DNA from 3 places in the Solibacillus sp. NPDC093137 genome. Region 3 is predicted to be linked to each of the others. Evidence: predicted binding sites of a transcription regulator. Region 3 holds the regulator's gene; each other region holds the start of a gene.
What was found. Region 3 encodes LexA, which represses DNA repair genes until DNA is damaged. Its sites were predicted from a motif close to CGAACATATGTTCG; they were not measured.
Positions count from the first base shown of each region.

Region 1: recA (recombinase RecA) is a predicted target of LexA. The motif match lies at 2,407-2,420, and genes of this name have one in related genera.
Region 2: parE (DNA topoisomerase IV subunit B) is a predicted target of LexA. The motif match lies at 2,278-2,291, and genes of this name have one in related genera.

Region 1 covers NZ_JBNNVH010000001.1:1,732,701-1,739,367, forward strand. Annotated here, with positions in the region: gene rny (ribonuclease Y) at 1-562, opposite strand, end outside; gene recA (recombinase RecA) at 1,255-2,325, opposite strand; gene ACQKN3_RS08885 (competence/damage-inducible protein A) at 2,492-3,751, opposite strand; gene pgsA (CDP-diacylglycerol--glycerol-3-phosphate 3-phosphatidyltransferase) at 4,030-4,608, opposite strand; gene ACQKN3_RS08895 (helix-turn-helix domain-containing protein) at 4,655-5,557, opposite strand; gene ACQKN3_RS08900 (DUF3388 domain-containing protein) at 5,606-6,394, opposite strand.
Region 2 covers NZ_JBNNVH010000001.1:1,047,696-1,054,362, forward strand. Annotated here, with positions in the region: gene parC (DNA topoisomerase IV subunit A) at 1-283, opposite strand, end outside; gene parE (DNA topoisomerase IV subunit B) at 283-2,256, opposite strand; gene plsY (glycerol-3-phosphate 1-O-acyltransferase PlsY) at 2,560-3,162, shown strand; gene ACQKN3_RS05370 (HesB/YadR/YfhF family protein) at 3,273-3,563, shown strand; gene ACQKN3_RS05375 (YczE/YyaS/YitT family protein) at 3,710-4,336, shown strand; gene ACQKN3_RS05380 (ABC transporter ATP-binding protein) at 4,462-5,232, shown strand; gene metA (homoserine O-acetyltransferase MetA) at 5,283-6,224, opposite strand; SAM riboswitch class I at 6,378-6,485, opposite strand; gene ACQKN3_RS05390 (nucleoside-diphosphate sugar epimerase) at 6,558-6,667, opposite strand, start outside.
Region 3 covers NZ_JBNNVH010000001.1:386,305-392,971, forward strand. Annotated here, with positions in the region: gene ACQKN3_RS01855 (DNA alkylation repair protein) at 1-237, shown strand, start outside; gene ACQKN3_RS01860 (5' nucleotidase, NT5C type) at 317-862, shown strand; gene ACQKN3_RS01865 (gamma-glutamyl-gamma-aminobutyrate hydrolase family protein) at 978-1,673, shown strand; gene lexA (transcriptional repressor LexA) at 1,757-2,380, opposite strand; gene yneA (cell division suppressor protein YneA) at 2,541-2,888, shown strand; gene ACQKN3_RS01880 (YneB family resolvase-like protein) at 2,875-3,531, shown strand; gene ACQKN3_RS01885 (DUF896 domain-containing protein) at 3,596-3,832, shown strand; gene tkt (transketolase) at 3,972-5,966, shown strand; gene ACQKN3_RS01895 (DNA helicase) at 6,198-6,667, shown strand, end outside.

The DNA of each region.
Region 1 (6,667 bases), 1.3 Mb from region 3:
GAGCCTTTTTGTCTGATTCTTCTTTTGCACGCAATTCCGATTCTTTCGTCATTACAGCGATATCTGTAGAAAGTTCGTTTTCAACTTCCTTCAAGATAACCTCTTTCGCTTCTTCGCGCGTAAGAGCTGCAATGCGCTCAAGCTCAGTTTTTTGACTTGCAACAAGTTGTTCTACTTTGCTTTCCATCTGTTCAATATGCTGTTGTCTGCTAGCTAGAGCTTCTTCTTTACGCTCTAAGCTTATCTCTCTTTTGTTCAGAGTATCATCTTTGCGGTCAAGGTTTTCTTCTCTTTGCAATAAACGGTTCTCTTGTTTCTGAAGCTCTCCACGACGGTCACGAATGTCATTTTCCGCTTCAGTTCGAAATTTGTGAGTTTCATCCTTTGCTTCAAGCAGTGCTTCCTTTTTAAGTGCATCTGCTTCACGTTTCGCGTCTTCCACGATTTGCTCGGCAACATGCTTTGCACCAGTCACTTTTGATTCATTCACGTTTTTCATGTAGAAATAGATAACAGCGACACCGACAGCGAATCCTAGCAAAGCAGGGAGTATCATTTCCATATCGTTTCCCTCCTATGCCTATATATGTCTGATGTTCTCTTAGTTGGCACAATATATCTGAATTGTTCAAACATACCGCCTATTCATTTCAAAATTTAGAAATTATACATTTTAATTGTATAGTTCAAAATAAGGTATGTCAAGAATAGCCATGGTTTAAGGGGTTTTTTATATTTTTTGGTTGAGTTGGTTTGGTGGTGGTGATAGGGTTTGAAATAACCTAAAATTTTCTAAATTGGGTTTAGTATCATCGTTGAGCGCACGCGGGCTTTGCGGTTCTAGTATACCCTAATTTACCAAAAGTTACCCAGTTAAGCCAGGGCTGGCGGCTGGGACTTCTAATAAATTTTAAAATGTTCTAATATATTTTTAATTGTTCTAATAAACTTTCGATTTTCTAATATCGCCTTCTGATTTTCGAATATCGAGAAGAGATTTTCTAATAAATCAAAATTTGTTCTAATAAAAGTTCCCGCTGTATTTACTCACCGCTTTCCTCAAGCAAAATCCAATTCAAACCTGTCGTCTCAGCTCAATCTTCTAATACCCACGCCTAATTTTCTAATATCACTCAGAGTTCTTATAATAAGCCCCATATTTGTTCTAATAAAATCGCAGGCAGACCGCTCCCCCAGGCATTTCTCCCCACAAAAACAAAACCCAAGCAAATTACTCCGCTTGGGTCTGTAACATTATTCTTTTTCGTCTTCGAATAATTCTAGTTCGTCCAGTTCTTCTTCGCCTGTTGTATCATTGGCGCCGATTGTGTAGCCTAGTTCGCCGATACCGAAGTGTTGACGGATTTTTTCTGTTACTTCTTCTCTCATTGCAGGGTTTTCTTTGAAGAATTGTTTTACATTTTCACGACCTTGGCCGATTCGTTCGCTGTTGTAAGAATACCAAGAACCGCTTTTTTGGATGATGTCCAATTCTGCACCGATGTCGACGATTTCGCCTTCTTTTGAAATCCCTTCACCGTACATAATATCAACTTCCGCTGTACGGAATGGTGGAGCTACTTTATTTTTTACAACTTTGATTTTCGTTTTGTTACCGATAATTTCTGTACCTTGCTTAATCGCTTCACCGCGACGTACTTCTAAACGGATAGAAGAGTAGAATTTAAGGGCACGTCCACCTGTTGTTGTTTCCGGGTTACCGAACATAACACCGATTTTTTCACGAACTTGGTTAATGAAAATAGCAAGCGTATTCGATTTGTTAATAACACCTGATAATTTACGTAATGCCTGAGACATTAAACGCGCTTGAAGACCCATGTGCGAGTCACCCATTTCGCCTTCGATCTCTGCTTTTGGTACTAATGCTGCTACAGAGTCGATTACGATAATATCAATCGCACCAGAACGTACTAATGCTTCCGCGATTTCAAGTGCTTGTTCACCTGTATCCGGCTGTGATAATAATAATTCGTCAATATTAACGCCTAATTTTTGTGCATATACCGGGTCAAGTGCGTGCTCAGCATCGATAAACGCTGCCGTACCGCCGTTTGCCTGAATTTCTGCGATGGCATGTAATGTAACTGTTGTTTTACCAGATGATTCCGGTCCGTAAACTTCTACAATACGTCCGCGCGGGTAGCCGCCTATACCTAATGCTGCATCAATTGCGATAGAGCCTGATGAAGTTGTCTCCATATGACGGTTTGAGTTTTCACCCAGTTTCATGACAGAACCTTTACCGAATTGTTTTTCTATTTGTTTTAACGCCATATCTAATGCTGCTTTACGATCGCTCAAACTATTTCCTCCTTAAGAAAAAGCTTTATTTAACTTATGTCTCTATTATACTTGCTAATGAGATAACATTCAAGAAAAAAGCGAACATATTTTCGCCTTTTATTTGAATGTTTCTAAATGCCTTTAAATCAGTAATCAAATCACCTTTATCAAAAGAAACCGACAATTAAATCAGCTTTTTGTACCCTTGATTCGCCAATTCTCTCATTAAATAGCTGAACGTAAACTTCACCGCGCGGATCCGGTTTGTATTTCTTGAGCCGGTTAATTGCAGTCGGTACGTTAATGGCTCTGTGTCACCGATCTTAATACCGACCCAGATTGATCCTGCAGGCTGTCCGTCATGATCCCCCGGTCCAGCTGCACCCGTCAGTCCAACACCAATATCTGTACCGAACTTTTCTCGGACTTGTGTCGCCATTGCTGCAGCACATTCACTGCTGACGATTCCGTATTCATCCAGCATTTCTCCGGAAATACCGAGGTGTTTGATTTTCGCTTCTTTCGTATATGTTACGACACCGCCGATTAATGCGGACCCAACACCCGGAACTTCTGCCAGCTCCGACTGGAACAGACCGGCCGTTAAACTTTCGGCAGCGGAAACCGTTAACTCATTCTCCAGAAGCATTTGTACAAGCTTGAAGCCTAATGATTCATCATTTACACCGTAATAGTATTCTCCGACAATATCTAGAATTTCACGTTTCTTCAATTCAATCAAACGGAATGCCTGTGGTTCATTCTGAGCTTTTGCAGTAATACGCAGTGTTACTTCACCGTCTGAAGCAAGCGGGGCAACAGTTGGATTTGTCTGTTCATCCAAAATATGCTGTATGCGGGTTTCCAGATCTGCTTCACCGATACCGTAAAAACGCAGTACATGCGATAAAATAACCCCACCGTCATGTAGAAGTGCTGCCAATTTTGGCTTCGTTTCATATTGGAACATCGGCTCAAGTTCTTTTGGCGGACCCGGCAGTAAAATATAAATACGGTCGTTTTCCTTCAAAAACATCCCCGGAGCCATGCCATGCTGGTTCAGCAATACATCACAGCCATCCAGTACAAGCGCCTGTTTCCGGTTGTTTTCCGTCATTGGACGTCTTTGCTTTGAGAAGAACTCTTCAATTGCAAACAGCGCCGTTTCATCAAACACTAGGGTACGATTCAAATGTTTCGCTATTGCTTCTTTCGTTAAATCATCCTTCGTCGGCCCTAAACCACCTGAGAAGATAATTACATCCGCGCGCTGTTCCGCAATTTTGATTGCCTCTAGAAGCCGCGCCTCGTTATCTCCCACAACTGTATGATAATACACATTAATGCCAAGTTCCGAAAGCTGGCTCGAAATAAATTTCGCGTTCGTGTTGGAGATTTGTCCTAATAATAATTCTGATCCTACCGCTATAATTTCTGCATTCATTCCTAAAACCCCCTATAGATCAATTTCGCCTTGGCGTAATTGAGTCCAGATTTTTTGAGTATACGCTCTAGCGTATACTCAAAAGTACCTTTAGAAAATCTGTGACATCTGCCAGAGGCTTTTTTTACAGCAGTTGTTTTGGTAACTGCTGTAAAAATAAAGAAAAACTAGATTAGAAAAACATTCCTCGCGTTCACGAGTCTTGTTCTATCTTTTATGGATACTTATTACTATTACCTATCCTAAAAGAAATTCTAACCTAGTTTTAGAAATTTTATTTATTTTGAATCCAATAATGCACGACGGTTTATATAGAAATAATCCCATCCAGACCATACTGTAAAGAACAATGCGACATAAAGCATAATCATATCAAAAGGTATGCCAACTAATGTAAAAATCGTATTGTGTAAAATTAATGCAGAAATTGCCACGATTTGGGCCCAAGTTTTAATTTTACCAAGCTGGTTCGCCGCTACGACTTCCCCTTGTCCTGCTAAAATCAGTCGAAGTCCCGTTACCGCAAACTCACGCGAAATAATGATAATGACAATCCAGGCAGGTGCCAAGTCGATTTCCACCAATAAAATAAAGGCAGCAGAAACGAGCAGCTTATCTGCAAGCGGGTCCAAAAACTTCCCTAAGTTCGTCACTAAATTATATTTGCGGGCATAATAGCCATCTACCCAGTCCGTTGCCGAAGCGAAAATAAAAATCAGTGCCCCTACAAAATAGTTCACTTGCATTTCCGCGCCAAACAGCGTCATATTTCCCCAACCGAAATCAAACATCATTACAATCACAAATAGTGGGATTAATAAAATGCGCGAGACTGTAATCTTATTTGGAATGTTCATTTGTTAACACCTTTCGTCTAAAGAAAAGAGCCATCTTTTAAGATGACTACTCTCCTTGTCCTTCATTCACTAATTTTAAAATGATATTTTGCGTCATACGATCTTGTGCGTATGTCAATTCTACATCATTTACATATACTTTAGCCACTTTTGAATTCCCCAAACGGATTCTTGCATAGCCATCTGCAGTTGAATCATTTTCTACGATATCTCCAGCTTTATAAACTGTTGCATTCACTTGCTCCTGCTGTTGTTCATTTCGGATACCAACCCATGTTTCACCTGATACTTCAATACGGACATTTAAGCTGTCTGTACCTGATACTTCAAATGTTGAATCTTCGCCTTGTACAACACCTTCACTGATTGTTTGAGCTACTTCAGGCTCGTCTGTGACAGGTTCTTCAGGCTCAACATTTTCTTCAGTGTCATCTTCTGTGTTTTCTTCGTTGTCTTCAACAGGTTTTGTTGGTGTTGAATTCGGATTTTGTTCGTATTCTATCGGTTCAATCTCCTCTTCTCCTCCATCCGGCGTACTGCCCGTTTTTTGGAAGTATAGAGTTGTAATAACGATAATAATGACAATCGCAAACAATGCAACGATCAATTTCGGCATTGCTTCCATCATCTTGTTGCTCGATGTCGCTTTCATATTGCGGCGACTCGGACTTTGTGTGAATGATTGGGCGACTTCTTCTTTTTGCATTTCCGGAATATCTTTTCGATACTCAGTTAATACTTCATCCGCATCTAATCCAACTGCTTCGGCATACTGCTTAATGAAGGCACGTACATAGAAAGAACCAGGCATAATTGTATAGTTGCCTTCTTCGATTCCTATTAGATAACGTTTTTGGATTTTCGTGATATTTTGCAAATCATCTAGACTATAACCTCTAGCTAATCTCGCCTCTTTCAAGCGAGCTCCTAGTTCCGTCAAAAAAAACACCTACTTTTAATATATTCAAATAAAGATGGCACTAAGCCCTCTTATTTACTAAAAACCAAACCCGCCAAAATGGTCTGTACTCGATAACATATTATTCTTTTCGATAATTTCATATGTTATTTCCTCATTCGGTTCATGGCGCAATTCGATAATATAGTCAAAATCTTCTATTTTATATGATGAATGCTGTACGAACAGATCTGGATGCTCAATGACTTTAATCGTCGGCATACCCATGATTTCCCGAACTAACTGCTGGTGGCGTTCATCCGTCGAGCGACGTGTCACGGCACCATCCAATATAAAAATATTATTCCCATTAAACTCATCACCCATTAACGCATTGCGGACAGTTTGTTTAATCATAGTAGAAGAGATGAAAATCCATTTTTTATTCGCGCACACGCTTGCAGCAACGATTGATTCTGTTTTTCCTACACGCGGCATTCCACGGATCCCAATTAATTTATGCCCTTCCTTTTTAAATAATTCGGCCATAAAATCAACTAAAATTCCTAATTCGTCACGTACGAACCGGAATGTATTTTTTTCATCCGCATCTTTCGGTATATAATGTCCATGCCGAACAGCCAATCGATCACGCAGCTTTGGCTCACGAAATCTTGTTACATTAATATTTTCCATTGTTGAGACGATTGAAATAAAACGCTGGATAGATTCTTCGTTCTCTGTAGACAACAGCATTCCTCGATGCTCCTCATCCACACCGTTAATCGAGACAATATTAACGCGAAGCATTCCTAACAGCGATGCAATATCTCCTAATAAACCTGGTCGATTCACTTGAATTTCATATTCAAAATACCATTCGCCCATTTTGTATCTGTCCCCTCATAATAGAAACGTATTTATTTCTTACAAGTTCCATCATAGCGGATTTTCTACCTATTGAAAAGTTAGAAAGCTACGTTTTTGTTAGTTTTCTTGAAATAATTTTTGAAAAAACACGTTCTAGAAGTATCAATGTTGGACAATCGTGCATTTACAGTTGGAGATTGGTACTAATAGAAAATCATGCAAGGAAAATTTGTTTAAAAGAAGGAGGATTTATTAGACACTCTTATTAAGTGTTAATCCCCAATATGTATG
Region 2 (6,667 bases), 660 kb from region 3:
AGTCCTGACTCATACGGACCATTGCATCATACACCGAAGAATCACCGTGCGGGTGGTAGTTACCAATTACATTACCGACTGTTTTTGCCGATTTACGGAACGGTTTGTCAAAAGTGTTACCTTCATGGAACATCGCATATAATATACGACGTTGTACAGGTTTTAGCCCGTCACGCGTATCCGGTAATGCACGATCTTGAATAATATATTTGGAATAGCGACCAAAACGGTCACCCATTACTTCTTCTAATGGCAGATCTTGAAATTTTTCTACAAAACTCATTATTCGTTAACCTCCTCATGCTGGATGAATTCATTTTCTAAAATGCTTGCATCCTCTTCCATGCCGAAGTTGACGTTTGATTCAATCCATTTACGGCGGGGCTCTACTTTATCGCCCATCAATGTTGTAATACGACGTTCTGCACGTGCACCATCTTCAATTTTTACGCGGATTAATGTACGTGTTTCCGGATTCATCGTTGTATCCCAAAGCTGATCGGCATTCATCTCACCTAAACCTTTATAGCGCTGAATAATATAGCCTTTGCCGATTTTTTTCGTTGCGGCGCTTAGCTCCTGTTCTGTCCAGGCATACATAAGCTCCTGCTTTTTACCCGACCCTTTTGATACTTTATAAAGAGGCGGTAACGCAATATACACTTTTCCTGCTTCGATGAGCGGACGCATATAACGGTAGAAGAATGTCAGCAATAATACTTGAATGTGGGCACCATCTGTATCGGCATCGGTCATGATGACAACTTTATCGTAAGCGGCATCTTCCACCGAGAAATCTGCTCCGACACCTGCACCGATCGTATGGATAATCGTCGCAATTTCTTCATTTTTCATAATATCCTGAAGCTTTGCCTTTTCGGTATTGATAACTTTACCGCGCAATGGCAAAATCGCCTGGAATGTACGGTCACGACCTTGCTTCGCCGAACCACCCGCTGAATCACCCTCTACAAGGTATAATTCATTTCTAGAAGCATTTTTCGACTGTGCAGGTGTCAGCTTACCAGACAGAAGCGTACTCGATTTTTTCTTTTTCCCGTTACGGGCATCATCACGTGCTTTACGCGCTGCTTCACGCACTTGTTGGGCGCGAATTGCTTTACGCACTAAAGAAGCCGACAGCTCGGCATTTTCTTCAAGCACATACATTAATTGCTCTGAAACAACGGTATCAACGGCAGAGCGTGCTTCAGATGTACCAAGCTTCCCTTTTGTCTGACCTTCGAATTGCAGCAGATTTTCAGGAATACGTACAGAAACAATTGCTGTCAGGCCTTCACGAATATCAGTGCCTTCCAGGTTTTTATCTTTTTCTTTCAGTAATCCGATTTTGCGGGCGTATTCATTAAACACACGTGTCAACGCTGTTTTAGCGCCGGTTTCATGTGTACCGCCATCACGTGTACGGACATTGTTGACGAACGACAAAATCGTTTCGGAATAGCCGTCATTAAATTGCAGTGCGAACTCCACTTCTATTTCCTGAATGCTACCTTCAACATATTTAACCGGATGTAATACATCTTTTTCTTCGTTTAAGTATGTGACGAATGCTTCAATACCGCTTTCATAATAGAAAATTTCATGTTTTCCTTCTCCGCGGTCATCGATTAGTTCAATTTTTAATCCTTTTAATAAAAACGCAGATTCACGTAAGCGTTCTGCCAATGTATCATAATTATATTTAACGACTGAAAAAATCGTTGGATCCGGCAGGAAATGTACAAGTGTTCCTGTTTCCTTCGTTTTTCCGATCATATCAAGCGATGTAGCCGGTTTCCCGCCTTGTTCAAAGCGCTGGCGATAAACTTGGCCATCACGATAAATTGTTACTTCCAAAAATGTTGATAAGGCGTTTACAACTGATGAACCTACACCATGTAAACCGCCACTTGTTTTATAACCGCCTTGTCCAAACTTTCCGCCTGCATGAAGGACGGTGAAAATAATTTCAGGGGTTGGTTTACCCATTTTATGCATACCTGTTGGCATACCACGACCATGGTCACGCACGCTAATACTGTTATCTTCATGAATCTTCACGATGATATGATTTCCATATCCAGCAAGCGCTTCATCCACTGCATTGTCTACAATTTCATACACTAAGTGGTGAAGACCTCGACTATCTGTAGAACCAATATACATCCCTGGTCTTTTGCGTACGGCTTCTAAACCTTCTAATACTTGAATGGCATCTTCATTATACGAAATACCGGCTTGGTTTTTTACCAAATGTAATCCCCTCCAAAAATACAAACAAACGTTCTATTTACTACCTAATCGTACGCTCAAATATGCATGATGTCAATGTTTAAAGGTACTGATTTAGGCTTTGCAAAGATTAATTGTATCATCAAAAACGAACGTTTAAAAGCATATCCTTCAGTAGCAAACAATAAAATGTAACTTTTTCCCTGTTTTTTACGATGAACGAAAAAATAATACCTCTTTCCTTCTATTAAAAAACATTGTAAAATATTCAATACATACTATTAGTACCAAGTAGTAATTCTGAATTCGAAAGGAGCACAACACTTGATCAACGCATTAATTATTATTTGTGCTTATTTAATCGGTTCCATTCCATCTGCTTTATGGATTGGCAAAATTTTTTACAAAACGGATATTCGACAACAAGGCAGCGGCAATTTAGGAACGACTAATACATTTAGAGTATTAGGCAAAAAACCGGGCATCGCCGTATTGCTTATTGATATATTGAAAGGAACGGCTGCGGTATTGCTACCGTTATTGCCATTTTTCGCAGACAGCACTGTCCATCCTTTAATCTTAGGTGTCATCGCGGCTGCTGGCCATATGTTCCCGATTTTCGCTAGTTTCCGCGGAGGAAAAGCAGTTGCTACGAGCGGCGGTGTTATTTTAGGCTATAATTTACCGTTATTTTTAATTTTAATCATTGTATTTGTCATCGCCTTAAAGTTAACGAAAATGGTCAGCTTATCATCTATGATTGTATCCGCTGCAGCGGTTATTTATGTAATTGGTCATTGGATGATAACAGGAGAATATGCATTATTCATTTTGGTTGTCGTTCTGGCAGGCTTCATTTTTTACCGTCACCGTGAAAATATTAAGCGGATTAAAGCCGGTACTGAACCGAAAATTAAAGGATTTTAAACGATTGACTGAAAGGGTTTCCTTTCAGTCTTTTTTTGTACTAAAAATTCAGAACGCGAGCTTTGTAAGTTTTTTTTATTTACTGCATAATGGCAGTAGAGGTGAAATATATGGAAATCAAACTATCAGAAAAAGCGCTCAATTGGTTTAAACAAGAGATGGAAGTAGAAAAAGGCGATTTTATTCGCTTTTATGCAAGGTATGGAGGTTCTTCACCTTTTCATGAAGGGTTTTCGTTAGGGATGACACGGGAGCAGCCGCATGAAATAGGTATTGAAACGGTTGTGGAAGATATTCATTACTACATCGAAAAATCCGATGAATGGTTTTTTAATGAACATCATTTAGTTGTAGATGTCGCCGATTCATCCGATGAATTAACTTATTCGTACGAAAAATAAAGGCCCTATTTCAGCTTCCTAATACGAACAATTTGCCGCTCAAAAAGTTCAAATGTTTCGAATTTATTGTAAATCCATTTTTGCCGATTCAATCGTTATAATGAGTAAGGATTATATCGAGGATTGATGAGGGATTACATGTGAAAGTGAAACAGGAATTTTATTGGCGCTGCGTATTTTTTATTGCAGGCATCATTGTTTTATCATTAGGCGTCGCATTGACGATCAAAGGACAAATACTTGGCGTTGGGTCATGGGATGTCCTTCATATCGGATTACAAAAAAACTTGGGATTAACGGTCGGTATGTGGTCGATTATTTTAGGTTTGCTCATTCTGGCTGTTGATACGTTTTTCACGAAAAGATTGCCGAAAGTCGGAACTTATTTGGACATGTTCCTGACAGGGATTTTTATTGATATATTTTTGTTAGTATTACCGGATGCGAATACACTGTTAGAACAAACATTGGCGTTTGTTGTTGGCGTTGTCCTGCTCGGCTTCGGCTGCGGGATGTATATGGTCGCAAACCTCGGTGTAGGACCTCGTGATACATTAATGCTGCTGTTGGTGCATCGCCTCGGCTGGAGTGTCAACCGTGCACGGACGACAATGGAAGTAACGGTTGCTGTATTAGGTTTTGTATTGGGCGGACCAGTCGGAGTCGGTACTGTATTTATGGCGTTCGGCTTAGGGCCTGTCGTACAATGGGCACTCAAATGGAACGGAAAGCTGTTCCACCGCGCAGCAGGTGTCGAAAGTGTTGTTATATAAATAATGAGGAGAGCAAGCAATATGCGTTTGCTTTCTTTTTTTTACATTTAAATTGTTACAATTTTCAAAAAATACTTTCTCTACAATGAAAAAAGGTGCATAGTAGTAAGTGGAGGTGTTTTTAAATGATACATATTGAAAATATCCATTTATATCGCAATGACAAAAAGATTTTAAATGATTTAAGCTGGCATGTTCAAAAGGGACAGCATTGGGCTATTTTAGGGTTAAACGGATCCGGCAAAACGACGTTGCTGAAAGTTATTAACGGCTATATTTGGCCAAATGAAGGTAAGGTCCAAATACTGGGTGAAACATATGGCAAGACGTATATACCGAAACTGCGGACACGGATCGGCTGGGTCAGCAATGCGATGATCGATAACTTCAACTGGCAGGATAATGCAATTGAAATCGTGCTCAGCGGAAAATTCGGTGCCCTTCGCCTTTTCAATGATGTGACGGAAGAAGAAATTGACCATGCGGTTTCTATTATGAAGCATTTTCACTGTGACCATTTAGCAAATAAATCATTCGAGCATTTGTCTCAAGGTGAACGGCAGCGTGTTCAAATAGCAAGGGCCATTATGGCGGATCCGGAAATTTTAATATTGGATGAGCCATGTGGCGGTCTGGACTTAATCGAACGGGAAAACTTGCTGCAAACAATAGAACAGATTGCACAAGCAGAAAACGGCCCTACCCTAATTTACGTGACGCATCATGTAGAAGAAATACTTCCTTGTTTTAGCCATGTACTTTTAATGAAAGACGGAAAAAATGTCGAAGCCAATGCACGCGAAGTTGTTTTAACAGACGAATTATTAAGCGATTTCTTCGGGCGGGAAATTAGTTTGCAGATTGAACGCGAACGTGCCTGGGTCGCAATTAAATAAAACGAACCAGCAGGAGTCCATCTCTTGCTGGTTCGTTTCATTTATAAGCATTAAATATGATATTCAATATTTTCATCGACGTAATGCCATTCATACGGCGTTTCTTGGTATACGTAGTAGTTCAGCCAGTTGTAGAACAACAGATGCGAATGGGCACGCCAAACATTTTTCGGTGCCTGCAACGGGTCGTTATTCGGGAAATAGTTGATCGGAATTTCCGTATTGTCCGGATCTTTCTCAATATCGCGGAAATACTCATCCGATAAGGTCGTTGCATCATATTCCAGATGCCCTGTAATCATAATATGTTTATTGTTTTTCGATTGCACGATAAACACGCCTGCATCATCCGAATAGCTTAATAGTCGCAAGTCAGGGTGTGCTCGCACTTCATCAATTGAAACCGACGTGTGGCGTGAATGAGGTGCCACATACTCATCGCTGAATCCCCGCACTAAATCTACTGTTAAATCCGTAATCACATGGGAATAAACACCGGAGCATTTCTTCGGCAATTCGAATTTTCCGATGCCAAAATGATGATACAAGGCAGCTTGGGCGCCCCAACATATATACATAATCGACGTGACATGTTCATCTGCCCAGTCCATAACATGCGTAATCTCATTCCAGTAGCCAACATCTTCAAAATCCATTTTCTCTACTGGCGCTCCTGTAATAATGAGCCCATCAAAGCGACGGTGCTTCACTTGGTCGAACGTCCGGTAAAAAGTATCTAAATGCGATTTGGAAACATTTTTTGATTCGTATGTAGCCGTGTTTAAAAATGTCACATCCACCTGTAATGGTGTATTACCGAGTAAGCGCAGCAACTGCAGTTCGGTTTTCTCTTTTTCAGGCATTAAATTAAACACTAAAATATTTAACGGTCGAATTTGTTGTGTTTTCGCACGGTCTTCCTCCATGACGAAAATCTTCTCTTTTCTAAGCAGCTCACCCGCCGGTAAATGTTTCGGAATATTAATCGGCATTCCACTTTCCCCCTCATAAACTTTTTCAATAAACTTTTAATAATCTGTGGTATTCAGGCAATGCATTGTTTTACGAGCGAAACGAACCGTTCCGGAACAATAAAAAAGCCCCTCTCATTCCAGCAAAACAGAATTGAGAGGGGCTTCTACCCGTTCTTATCTGCCAAGGTCAACACCTTGCTGGAAGTAGCACCTTTCTAGTTAAACTAGAGGTTGCTGAAGCATCATCGGGCCAAGTCCCTCCGCTTCTCTTGATAAGTCTATTAAATTGTCATTAGTGTATCATGTACTTTGTAATTTTGCAATAATTCCAAAAATATTATTTCACGCATACTAAAGCTGCTCTTTTTCTATAGTAAATAAGATTGTCTCCAGCCGTTCATCCCATACACGTGTCAATGTATTGTATACCCGCACAAAATGCCTGTTTTCCTTTTGATCAA
Region 3 (6,667 bases):
CAAAATATCCGTCAAGCACCGCAGCGCACACAGGTGGCGATGAACAATTTTGTCATGACAGTCGGTGTTTCATTTAAACCTTTACATGATGAGGCAGTGCAAATTGCAAATGAGATCGGACCAATTGAAACGAAACGGGAAGGGAAAAAACCGGGTTTGCTTCATGCATATGAGGAAATTGAAAAACAGGTGGAAAAAGGGCGAATCGGTTTTAAACGTAAATATGTACGTTGTTAATTGTAAAGAGTTATACCTTGTTTTTTCACAATACAATTGTATAAACTAAAATTATGGGAATTTCAAGGAGGCTTATTACATGAAAAAAAGTATTGCTATCGATATGGACCAGGTACTAGCTGATTTTTATTCGAAATTACGTGTGACATATAACGAAAATTTCGGAACAAATTTTACAGATGAAGAGTTTCTTCTGACGACACAGCGCGATTTGCCTCGAGAAGATGCGAAGAAATTATTTGCAATATTAAATGAGCCTGACTATTTCAGAGATTTAAAAGTACTGGATGAAGATGCGATTAAAGTCATTCAAGAGTTGCAGGAACATTATGAAATTTTTATTGCGACAGCTGCAATGGATGTACCGGGTTCATTTACAGCGAAATACGACTGGTTAATGGAGCATTTACCCTTTATTAAAACACAGAACATTGTGTTTTGCGGAAATAAAGCGGTAATACATACCGATTATTTAATTGATGACAGCCCACGCCAACTCGCAGCATTCAAAGGGACAGGTATATTGTATTCGATGCCGTACAATCGATCAGAAGAAGGTTTCATGCGTGTTCATAACTGGAAAGAAATTAAACAGTATTTTATAAAACAAATGGAAAGTGTTTAATAAGTAAAGGGTTGCGATTCTGCAATCCTTTTTTATTTTTGTAGTCATTTCGTATAACGCAATAGTATAATTTAAATTATTGGAATTATCTATAAATTATAAGGGGATAAAAAGAATGAAACCGATTATTGGATTAACAATGTATGATTTTGACAAGAAGTTGGATATTAATAACACGTATTTAATTTCAATTGAACAAGCGGGAGGTATACCGATTTGTATACCGAATGCTACAGAAGAAAACGTAAATGAGTTATTAGATCTAATTGAAGGCCTCGTATTAATTGGTGGAGCGGATATAGATCCATTGTTGTTTAATGAAGAACCGCACCGTCATATCGGAAGTGTTGTACGGAAACGTGATGACAGCGATCTTTTATTGATGAATGAAGCCTATAAAAGACAAATGCCTGTTCTCGGTATTTGCCGCGGACAACAGATTATGAATGTCGCATTCGGGGGGAAGATAATTCAGGATATACCCTCACAAGTAGCGAACACAATTTTACATAAACAGCCTTCAAAGCGAGGGGAACTGGCACATACCGTTGAAGTAAAGACACCTAAATTTAAAGAGATTTTTAAAGAAGACTCATTCCGTGTAAATACATTTCATCATCAATCGGTTGGAAAGCTGGGGAAAGGGCTCGTTGTTTCGGCACTTGCTAAGGACGGCATCATTGAAGGGATTGAACATGAATCGCATCCATATTGTGTCGCGGTGCAATGGCATCCGGAAGAATTGGCTCCGAACGGTGATGTTTATGCACAGCGCTTATTTAATAGTTTTGTAGAAGCATGCAATAAATAACGAAAGGCTTAGTCGTTCGCGGCTGAGCTTTTTATTTTGTAAATAAAAAACTTGCCGATTCTATTAGAATGGCAAGTTGATGATTAATGGATATTTCGATAGAGGCCGACCACTTTACCTAAAATAGAAACTTGGTTGACAATGATTGGCTCCATTGAGCTATTTTCAGGCTGTAAACGGAAATGAGTTTTTTCTTTGTAAAAGCGCTTAACAGTTGCTTCATCGTCTTCCGTCATTGCTACGACAATCTCTCCATTGTTCGCAGTAGACGTTTTTTTAACGATCACATAATCCCCATTTAAAATCCCGGCTTCAATCATGGATTCTCCCATAATCTCAAGCATAAATAATTCCTCTTCCGGTGAGCCGTAAGCATCCGGCAACGGGAAATATTCCTGGATATCCTCGATTGCAGAAATAGGCAGACCAGCTGTAACTTTACCGATCAACGGAACATGAATGACACCTTGTTTTGCGATATTCATCTCTTCCTGATCCAATATTTCAATGGCACGCGGCTTTGTAGGATCACGGCGGATAAGCCCTTTACTTTCTAAACGAGCTAAATGCCCGTGGACAGTTGAACTGGAAGCTAAACCTACTGCTTCTCCAATTTCGCGAACTGATGGCGGATAGCCTTTAGCACGAACTTCCTCTTTTATAAAAGTTAGAATAGCTTGCTGCCGCTTTGAAATTTTTTGTGTCAACTAACTCACCTCTTTATCATGCTATTTTTCTTAAAGTAAGTATAGCAGTATGCGAACATGAATGCAAACATAAGTTCGAAAAAACGGTTGACAAAAACATACGTTCGTATTATTATGAGAACAAACATTCCGAACATACATTCGAAAGAGGGTTTTTCAAATGAAAAGAGTTAAATTAAATGGCTTCACATCAATGTTTCTACTATTCTCTGTACTTATGATTGCTTTATTCATGATGCAGGATGATAAAATTGAATTATACGAACACGTAAGCATAGAGCATGGCGATACTTTATGGTCGTTGGCAGAACAATATCGTGGTAAAATGGCTAAGCATGATTGGATCAATGAAGTAAAAAAGGAAAACGGAATGCTGGATGAAAAAGTTGTTTTAGGACAAGTATTGGTTGTGCCTGTAGAAAAAGATTCACAATACATTGCTCAGCTGAATGAATCCTCCGATATGCAATTGATTAAAGTAGCGAGAGGGAACAATGATAAAAACTAAAGCAGTAATCTATTGCCGTGTCAGTACGGATAAAAATACACAAGAAACATCGCTAGTGCGTCAGCAGGAGGAGCTGACAAAATACGCAAAATCATTCGGCTATAAAGATGTGGAGATTTTCATGGACCAGCATAGTGGATATGATGTCGATCGAGACGGATTACTCGACATGCTTGACTACATGAAAGAGTACGGTATTAAAGCATTATTTGTACAGGATGAAACCCGTTTAGGGCGAGGGAATGCCCGTATGGCAGTGCTGCACCTACTGCAAAAATATGAAGCGACAGTATATACATTGAATGATGCAGGTCCTGTCGTATTAAACGAAATGGATACAATGCTGCTCGAAATTTTAGCGATTGTCGAAGAGTATCAGCGTCGTATGCATAATGCAAAAATCCGCCGGGGAATGCGCCGCGCTGTAGAAAATGGCTACCAGCCGCAAAATAATTTGAAAAACCGCGGTAATATTGAAGGGCGTGAACGAAAAGAAGTGCCTGTCGAAGAAATTGTTCAACTGCGTCAGAAAGGCTTAACCTTTGCAGAAATTGCTACGACTTTGTCTGGCTTGGGCATTTCTATCAGTAAAGCGACCGTACATAGAAGATATATTGAATATATGGAGCGACTTGAAGAGTAAACACTTGTTTTCAAGTCGTTTTTTTTATACCTTTGTAGTAGGTAGGAAGAAAGGTGAGATTCAAATGTTATCAAAAGAAAAATTAGCTCGCATTAACGAGCTTTCTAAATTAGCGAGAGAAGGTAAATTGACGGAAGAGCAGGCGAAGGAACGTACAGCGCTGCGCAAAGAATATTTAGATACTTTCCGTACTACAATGCGTGATACAATCGAGCATGTAAAAGTAATTGATGAAGAAGGCAATGATGTGACACCTGAAAAATTAAAACAAATTAAATCACAGAAGAAATTCTTAAACTAATAACATTTCATTAATATGTCACATTTAATATAAAGTATGACATATTTTATAGGACGTTTTTAGAAATTATTGTTTTCTTGTGAAAATTTGTCTACACTATAAAATGTATAAATATCGTACGAGGAAAGGATGTCACATAATGACACAACAGATGGATCAGTTAGCAATTAACGCAATCCGTACACTATCAATCGACGCAATTGAAAAAGCAAATTCAGGTCACCCAGGTTTACCAATGGGTGCTGCACCTATGGCCTATACATTGTGGACGAAGCATTTACGCCATAACCCTCAAAATCCTAATTGGTATAACCGCGACCGTTTTGTATTATCAGCTGGACATGGATCCATGCTTTTATATAGTTTATTGCATCTAGGTGGCTACGGTTTAGAGTTGGAAGAAATCAAAAACTTCCGTCAATGGAATTCAAAAACACCGGGACATCCTGAATATGGTCATACAGTTGGTGTAGAAGCGACAACTGGTCCATTAGGACAAGGTATTGCAATGTCAGTAGGTATGGCTATGGCTGAACGTCACTTGTCAGCAACATACAACAAGCCAGGTAAAGACATTGTAGACCACTATACATTTGCACTATGCGGTGACGGTGATTTAATGGAAGGTGTTGCTGCAGAAGCAATTTCTCTTGCAGGTCACTTAAAATTGGATAAATTAATTGTACTATATGATTCAAATGATATTTCACTTGATGGTGATTTAGAAAAGTCATTCTCGGAAAACATCCAAAAACGTTTCGAATCATACGGCTGGAACTATTTAAAAGTTGCAGACGGTACAGATATCGTGGAAATTAATTCAGCTATTGAAAAAGCGAAACAAAATACTGGCGGCCCAACTGTAATCGAAGTGAAAACTGTTATCGGTTTTGGTTCTCCTAACAAATCTGGTAAAGCAGATTCACATGGTGCGCCACTAGGATTTGATGAAGTTACTTTAACAAAAGCTGCATACGCTTGGGAACATGAGCCATTCTTCGTTCCAACTGAAGTATATGATACATTTAAAGCAGCTAGCGAAGTACAAGGTGTACAAGCAGAAGCAGCATGGAATGAATTATTCGAAAGCTACAAAAACGAATATCCAGAACTGGCTGCACAATTTGTAAACGCAATGGAAAACAAATTACCGGAGAACTTTGCATCTGAGTTACCTGTATATGAAGCAGGTACTGCAGTAGCTACTCGTTCATCATCTGGTGATGCAATCAATGCAATTGCAAAAACAACACCATCATTCTTCGGTGGTTCTGCTGACTTGGCAGGATCAAACAAGACAACTATTAAAGGCGCTGGCGATTTCTTTGCAGAAACTCCGGAAGGCCGTAACATTTGGTTTGGTGTTCGTGAATTTGCAATGGGCGCTGCACTGAACGGTATGGCATTACATGGCGGTTTAAACGTATTTGGCGGTACTTTCTTTGTATTCTCTGACTATGTACGTCCAGCAATTCGTTTATCTGCATTAATGGGATTACCTGTAACATATGTGTTTACACATGACTCAATTGCAGTAGGGGAAGATGGTCCTACACATGAGCCAGTTGAGCATTTAGCATCATTACGTGCAATGCCGAATCTTTCTGTTATCCGTCCTGCAGATGCAAATGAATCTGTAGCTGCATGGAAATTAGCTGTAGAGAGCAAATCAACGCCAACTGTATTAGTATTATCTCGTCAAAACTTGCCGGTATTGGATCTTGCGACAGAGACAGTATACGATGGTGTTGAAAAAGGTGCTTATGTCGTTTCAGCTTCATCTAAAGAAACTCCGGATGCCCTGTTAATTGCAACAGGTTCTGAAGTTGGCTTGGCAGTAGAAGCTAAAAAGGCACTACTTGCAGAAGGAATTGATGCATCTGTTGTATCAATGCCATCAATGGACCGCTTTGAAAAACAGTCCAAGGAATACAAAGAATCTGTATTACCAAAAGCTGTGACGAAGCGTTTAGCAATTGAAATGGGTGCATCACTTGGCTGGCATAAATATGTTGGCTTTGAAGGCGATGTATTGGCAATCGATAAATTTGGTGCATCGGCTCCAGAGAAAATTGTGTTAAAAGAATACGGCTTCACAGTAGAAAATGTAGTTGCGAAAGTAAAAGCACTTTAATTCGAAGCTCAAAATGTCACTTGTCTACTATGGCAAGTGGCATTTTTTTATTTCTAAATCAATCGGAAGCCCGACTTATTGTATAGGTGACAAGAAAAAAGCTTTGGCAAAAAGAGCTGAATTCAGATACAATAGGCCCATACAGATAATAGGATAACGTGCGATTTTACTGAAGGAATGGTACGATAATAAAGAAATATGGAAGTATCAGATGAAGGATGTGGATGAATCATGACAGCAGAAAATAAGCAAAAAGAAATTACTACATATATCGAACAGACACTTTATTTCCTATCGAATAAAGCGGATCTTGAAAAATTCCAAACAATGCTTCAAAAAAATATCGATGAAAAAAGAGCTTCCTCCACGTCAACGACTGATTTTTATGATCGATTAATGTTAAATATTGCGTATTATGTGGAGAATAAAATGGCATGGACAGATCTTGTTCGGGAAACATTCAGTTCAGGAAAAGTGCCAACCGTTTCTTATATCGAAAATGAATTAATGGCACAGCAAATGCAAATCCGCAACAGTGTCGGAGAGAAAATGGACGATTACAAGAAAGCATTCCATCAGCAATATAATGCATTAAAGGTAGAGGATGAAGATGTGATTTACGATTATGCTTATGCATCCGTGGAGCATGCATACCGTATTGATTTTTTGACAGTTGCCTGTGCTAAAAATGCAAATATTTT